Regions from separate parts of the Pseudonocardia sp. Ae717_Ps2 genome, predicted to be linked through region 1. Evidence: predicted binding sites of a transcription regulator. Region 1 holds the regulator's gene; the other holds the start of a gene.
What was found. The regulator HspR, encoded in region 1, represses chaperone genes until heat shock. The targets are predictions, from matches to a motif close to ANNTTGAGTNNNNNNNACTCAANNT.

Region 1 (3,397 bases):
CGACGACAAGCTCCCCTCCGACGTCAAGGACTCGGTCAACGCCGCCCTGGGTGAGACCCAGGAGGCGCTGAAGGGCACCGACCACGAGGCGATCAAGTCCTCGATGGAGAAGCTCGCCACCGAGTCCCAGAAGATGGGGTCCGCCCTGTACTCGCAGCCCGGTGCCGAGGGCGCCGCGGGTGCCGGTGCCGAGGGTGGTGCCGGCGCGACCGGTGCCTCCGACGCGCAGGACGACGTCGTCGACGCCGAGATCGTGGACGACGACAAGGACGCCAAGGGCAGCAAGTGACGGCCGGCGGCCATCCACGGGACGACAGGACGGTCGACATGGCAGACGAACAGAAGCAGGAGGAGCCGGTGACGTTCCGGGACCGCCGCAAGGTGGACCCGGAGACCGGCGAGGTCCGTCCCGACGCCGACGCGACCGGGGCCGCCGACACGGCGGCCCCGGCCGGGGACGGCGAGCAGGTCGCGGGCCCGGCCGACGGGGAGGACCCGGAGGTCGAGAAGCTGCGGGCCGAGGTCGCCGAGCGCACCGCGGACCTGCAGCGGGTCAGCGCCGAGTACGCCAACTACCGGCGTCGAGCCGACCGCGACCGTGAGCAGACGAAGGTGGACGCGAAGGTCTCCTTCGCGAACGACCTGCTGGTCGTGCTCGACGACTTCGAGCGCGCCGCCCAGCACGGCGACCTCACGGGACCCTTCAAGGCCGCTGCGGACAAGGTCACCGCGGTGCTGACGAAGCTCGGTCTCGAGCCGTTCGGGACCGAGGGCGAGCCCTTCGACCCGCAGCTCCACGAGGCCGTGCAGCACGAGCCGGCCGAGGGCTCCGGCCCCACGGTCACCGTGCTGTCGACGGTGCTGCGTCGTGGCTACCGCATCTCCGACCGGGTCCTCCGGCCGGCGATGGTGACCGTGCAGGACCGCCCCGAGGTAGAGGCCGAGGCACAGGCCGAGACCGACGCCGCGGGCGGCGCGGACGCCGGCGACGGCGAGCCGCAGAACCCGGCCTGACCAGGACGGGTAGGGACGTGACCACGCGGTGCGGCGGGAGACGACCGGTCTCCCGCCGCGTCGCGGGCGTGAACGGAAAGGAGGCGGAGTGACCCAGCGCGACTGGATCGAGAAGGACTACTACCGCGAGCTGGGCGTCTCCTCGACGGCGTCCCAGGACGAGATCAAGAAGGCGTACCGAAAGCTCGCCCGCGAGCTGCACCCGGACGCGAACCCCGGCGACGAGAAGGCCGAGGCCCGCTTCAAGGCGGTCTCCGAGGCCTACGGCGTGCTGGGCGACGAGTCCAAGCGCAAGGAGTACGACGAGACCCGCGCGATGTTCGCCGGTGGCGGCGGCTTCGGTGGGTTCGGCACCGGTGGTGGCTTCCCCGGCGGCGCGCGACCCGGTGGCGCCGGCCAGGGTGGCTTCGACATCAACGACCTGTTCGGCCAGGCCGGCCGCGCGGGCGGTGCCGGGGCCGGTGCGGGCGACTTCAGCGACATCCTGGGCGACATCTTCGGCCGCGCCGCGCGCAACAGCGCCGGCGGTGCGGGCGGGTACGGCACGGCCGGTGCCCGCCGCGGCCAGGACGTCGAGAGCAGCCTGACCATCTCCTTCGAGGACGCGGTGCGCGGCGCGACGGTGCCCATCAAGCTGTCCTCGCCCGGGCGGTGCGAGCGCTGCGGCGGCACCGGGTCCCGGCCCGGCAGCACCCCTCGCACCTGCCCCACCTGCGCCGGTCAGGGCCTGGTGAACCGCAGCCAGGGCGCGTTCTCGTTCTCCGAGCCGTGCCGCGACTGCCGCGGGACCGGGCGCATCATCGACGACCCGTGCCCCGAGTGCCACGGCGACGGCGTGTCCACCCGGACCCGGTCGCTGTCCATCCGGGTCCCCGCGGGCGTCGACGACGGTCAGAAGATCCGGCTCCCCGGACAGGGCGAGCCCGGGCGCGGCGGGGCCCCCGCCGGGGATCTCTACGTGACCGTGAGCGTGACCCCGCACCGGATCTTCGGGCGGTCGTCGAAGAACCCCGACGACCTGACCCTCACCGTGCCGGTGACCTTCCCCGAGCTCGCTCTGGGCGCGACCCTGACGGTGCCCACACTCGACGGCACCGTCTCGCTGCGGATCCCGCCGGGCACCACCAGCGGCCGCACGTTCCGGGTGTCGGGGCGTGGGGTCGAACGCAAGAACGGGAAGAAGGGCAACCTGCTGGTCACCGTCGAGGTGGCGGTGCCGCAGAAGCTGGACGAGGCGGCGAGGAGCGCGCTGGAGGCCTACGCCGAGGCGACGTCGTCGTTCGACCCGCGGGCCGACCTGCTCGGTAGCGCCAGGAGGTGATGGCGGTGTCCGGACGACGCACCCCCCGTGACGGGGAGGAACCGCCGACGGTCGACGTGGCACACGACAGCCCGGTGTTCGTCATCTCGGTCGCCGCGCAGCTGTCCGGCCTGCACGCCCAGACCCTGCGCAGCTACGACCGGATCGGCCTGGTCAGCCCGGGCCGGTCCGCGGGCGGCGGACGTCGCTACTCCCAGCGCGACATCGCCCTGCTCCGCGAGGTGCAGCGGCTCTCCCAGGAGGAGGGCGTGAACCTCGCGGGCGTCAAGCGGATCATCGAACTGGAGCAGATGGTCGACCAGCTCTCGGCGCGCCTCGAGGAGGTGACCGCCGAGCTGGACGCGGTCCGCGCCGCCGCTGCGCAGGCCACCGCGGCGGTGCACCGCTCCTACCGGCGCGACCTCGTGCCGGTGGACCGGCGTCAGGCCGTCGTGCGCTGGCGCCCGGCCGACGACGGCTGAACCCGCTCCGTCGCGCACCCCGGCGTCCTCCGTCGGAACCGGGGTGCGGGACCGGGCCTCGCGCGGCGACGACCGTCGTGCCCGGGCCACGAGCCGGTCAGGCGGCCGTCAGCGCTCCGCGCCGGGCCAGCAGGCCCAGCATCACGGCTCCGGCCAGCGGCACCGCCGCCAGGACCAGGAACGGCAGGGCGGGTGGGAACGCGGGGTCGAGCAGCGCCCCGACCCCCGTCGAGCCGACGAGCACCATCAGCCCGCCGAACGAGGCGAGCACCCCGAAGTGGGCGCCCAGCCTGCGTTCCCCGGCCAGCCGCGGGACGAGATCCTGCGCGACCGGCACGGCGAACATCTCGCCGAAGGTCAGCAGCAGCACCATCAGCACCGCGGGTGTGAGCGCCCACCACCCCGGCAGGTCCGGCAGCAGCCGCGCCACCGCGACGACGGTGAACGACGCGGCCATCAGGCAGAACCCCAGCACCACCGCGCGGCCCGCCCCCATCCGGCTCCCCCAGGCCGTCACCCGCATCTGCAGACAGATCACCAGCACGGACATCATCACGAACAGGAAGCCGAGCGCGGCGGTGCGCCCGACGCGCTCCAGCTC
Region 2 (3,397 bases), 5.5 Mb from region 1:
GGCGGGTGCGACGAGGGGCGGCGCGGCGCGGGACGGGCGCGCACACGACGGCGCCCGCCCCGCGTATGCGGGACGGGCGCCGGTTCGTGCGGCTCACGCCGCCGGTCTGACGGGGGTCAGGCCGCGGGCTGCTCGGCCTCCGCCGCCTCGTGGGCCGGCTCCAGAGCGATCCGGAGCACCTCGGCGACGTCGGCGACCGGGTGCACCCGCAGCTCGGCGCGCACCGACTCCGGGACGTCGTCCAGGTCGGGCTCGTTGCGCTTCGGGATGATCACGTCGGTCAGTCCGGCCCGGTGCGCGGCGAGCAGCTTCTGCTTCACCCCGCCGATGGGCAGGACCTTGCCCTGCAACGTCACCTCGCCGGTCATGCCCACGCTCGACCGGACCGGCCTGCCGGAGGCGAGCGAGGCCAGCGCCGTCGTCATCGTGACGCCGGCGGACGGGCCGTCCTTCGGGACCGCACCGGCCGGGACGTGCACGTGCAGCTTGCGCGACGCGAGGTCACCGGCCAGCCCGCGCGAGCGCAGGTAGGACAGGGCGATCGAGACCGACTCGGTCATGACCTCGCCCAGCTGCCCGGTGATCTGCAGGCCCGGCTCGCCCTCCATTGCGGTGGCCTCGATGAACAGCACGTCCCCACCGGCGCCGGTCACCGCCAGTCCGGTGGCGACGCCCGGCACCGAGGTCCGCTCGGCGGACTCCGGGGTGAACCGCGGCCGTCCGAGGTAGGTGACGAGCGCGTCGGCGTCGACGTGCACCGGGCGCGCCGTGTCCGACGCGTCCAGCTGCACCGCCACCTTGCGCAGCACCTTCGCCAGGCCCCGCTCCAGCTGCCGGACCCCGGCCTCCCGGGTGTACTCGGCGGCGATCATCGAGAGCGCGACGTCGGTGAACTCCACGTCGCCGTCGTCCAGACCGGCCTTCGCGATCTGACGCGGCAGCAGGTGGTCGCGGGCGATCGCGACCTTCTCCGGCTCGGTGTAGCCGTCGAGCGTCACGATCTCCATCCGGTCGGCCAGCGGGCCGGGGATCGCGGAGGCGTCGTTCGCCGTCGCCAGGAACAGGACGTTCGACAGGTCGAGGTCGACCTCCAGGTAGTGGTCGCGGAAGGTGTGGTTCTGCGCCGGGTCGAGCACCTCCAGCAGCGCCGCGGTCGGGTCACCGCGGAAGTCGCTGCCGACCTTGTCGATCTCGTCGAGCAGCACGACCGGGTTCATCGAGCCCGCCTCGCGGATCGCGCGGACGATGCGGCCGGGCAGCGCGCCGACGTAGGTGCGCCGGTGGCCACGGATCTCCGCCTCGTCACGCACGCCGCCGAGCGCCACGCGGACGAAGTTGCGTCCGAGCGCGCGGGCGACCGACTCCCCCAGCGACGTCTTGCCGACGCCGGGCGGGCCGACCAGCGAGAGCACCGCGCCCGAGCCGCGGCCGCCGATCGTGTCGAGCCCCTTGCGTCCGCGACGGGCGCGCACGGCGAGGAACTCGACGAGGCGCTCCTTCACGTCGTCGAGGCCGGCGTGGTCGGCGTCGAGGATGCGACGGGCCTCCGCCAGGTCCGACGAGTCGGTGGTCGTGGTGCTCCACGGGATGTCGAGGACCGTGTCGAGCCAGGTCCGGATCCAGCCGGACTCCGGGCTCTGGTCCGAGGCGCGCTCCAGCTTGCCGACCTCGGTCAGCGCGGCCTTGCGGACGTCGTCGGGCAGGTCGGCGGCCTCCACGCGGGCGCGGTAGTCGTCGGAGCCCTCCGGGTCGTCCTCACCGAGCTCCTTGCGGATGGCCGCGAGCTGCTGGCGCAGCAGGAACTCACGCTGCTGCTTCTCCATGCCCTCGCGGACGTCGTTCGAGATCTTCTCGCTGACCTCCTGCTCGGCGACGTGCTCCTTGGTCCATTCCAGGAGCTTCTCCAGCCGGGCGTCGAGGTCGGTCTCGGCGAGCAGCTCGGCCTTGTGTGCGACGTCGAGCCACGAGGCCCACCCGGCGAGGTCGGCGAGCGCACCCGGGTCGTCGGTCTGCTGGACCGAGTCGATCACCTGCCAGGCGCCCCGCTGCTGCAGGATGCCGACGACCAGGGCCTTGTACTCGCGGGCGAGCTCCTGGGTGCGGCCGGTGGGCGCACCGGCCTCGATCGGCTCGGCCTCGACCCAGAGCGCCGCGCCCGGACCGGAGACCCCCGACCCGATGCGGGCGCGCCGCTCACCGCGCACGACGGCGGCCCGGTCCCCGTTGGGGAGCCTGCCGATCTGCTCGAGCACGGCGACGACGCCGATGGCGCCGTAGCGGCCGTCGATGCGGGGGACGACGAGCACCCGTCTCCCGTCGTCACGGTCCTGGGCCGCGGCGGTGGCCGCGTCCACCGCGGCACGGGTGTCGGAGTCGTCGAGGCGGACGGGGACGACCATGCCGGGCAGGACCACGGCGTCGTCGAGGGGCAGGACCGGGAGCGTCAGCACGTCACTCATGCCCGGCACAACCACGCGGAGGGCCCTCCGCTTCCCGGAGTTGAGTCGTGTCCGCTCAGGGCGAACGCGGACCTCGGCGGGCCGGGACGGCCGTGAGCACCCCGAGGACCGGGTGGGTCACCAACGCGGTCCGCCGCCCTGGACCTCCATCACCGCGGGCTTGACGTCGACCAGGTAGACCAGCGTCGCGACGGTGGCGGCCAGCCAGAACATGGCCCCGCCGTACATCGGGCCGCCCGTGACGAGCAGGAGCAGCAGCGCGACGCCGGTGATGCCCAACCAGGCGTTCTTGGTGAGCTTGCCCGCCGCGGTGAAGGCGTCGGCGCGTTGCCTCAGCGCGTGCCCGAACGAGAACCCGCCGACCACCACCATGATCCACTTGATCACGAAGATGATCACTTCATCGGGGGCACCTGGCAGCGACAGCACGCGGCCAGAGTACGGACAACCCGGGCGCTGGTCACGTCCGGCGCCACATCCCGGGCGGCCCGATCCACGGCCCCGCACACGACGACGCCCCCGGCCGATCGAGGATCGGCCGGGGGCGCGGTGCGTGCTCACCGGGCGCGGGGCCCGGCGGGTGTCACTTCTTCGCGGCGGACGCGCTCGAGGTGCCACGGCGGGTGGTCGGCTTGCGGGCCGGGACCTTCGCGCCGGTGGCGGTCTTCGGGTCGGTCTTGGCGGCGGCGCGGCGCGCGGTCGAACGCGTGGTGGACGCGACCTCGTCGCCGGCCTCCTCGATCGCCTCGGCGGCCTCCTTCGAGACCTCGGTGACGGCCTCGGCGACCTCGCCCGCAGCGGTCTGGGCGCGGCGGGCGACCTTCTCACCGACCGAGCGGGTCTGCGTGGTGACGGCGCCGAGGGTCTTGACGGCGACCTCGTGGGTCTCGTCCACGAACTCGTCGACGCGGGTGTCGAACTTCTCGGTCAGGTCCTCG

Region 2: a site for HspR is predicted at 2,497-2,521, ahead of lon (endopeptidase La). Genes of this name have one in related genera too.

Annotation. Positions count from the first base shown of each region.
Region 1 covers NZ_MCIS01000001.1:5,703,965-5,707,361, reverse strand. The annotation lists gene dnaK (molecular chaperone DnaK) at 1-289, shown strand, start outside; gene grpE (nucleotide exchange factor GrpE) at 328-1,014, shown strand; gene dnaJ (molecular chaperone DnaJ) at 1,103-2,335, shown strand; gene Ae717Ps2_RS26355 (heat shock protein transcriptional repressor HspR) at 2,341-2,796, shown strand; gene Ae717Ps2_RS26350 (MFS transporter) at 2,894-3,397, opposite strand, start outside.
Region 2 covers NZ_MCIS01000001.1:207,074-210,470, reverse strand. The annotation lists gene lon (endopeptidase La) at 117-2,459, opposite strand; gene Ae717Ps2_RS01055 (DUF2516 family protein) at 2,577-2,888, opposite strand; gene Ae717Ps2_RS01050 (hypothetical protein) at 3,043-3,397, opposite strand, start outside.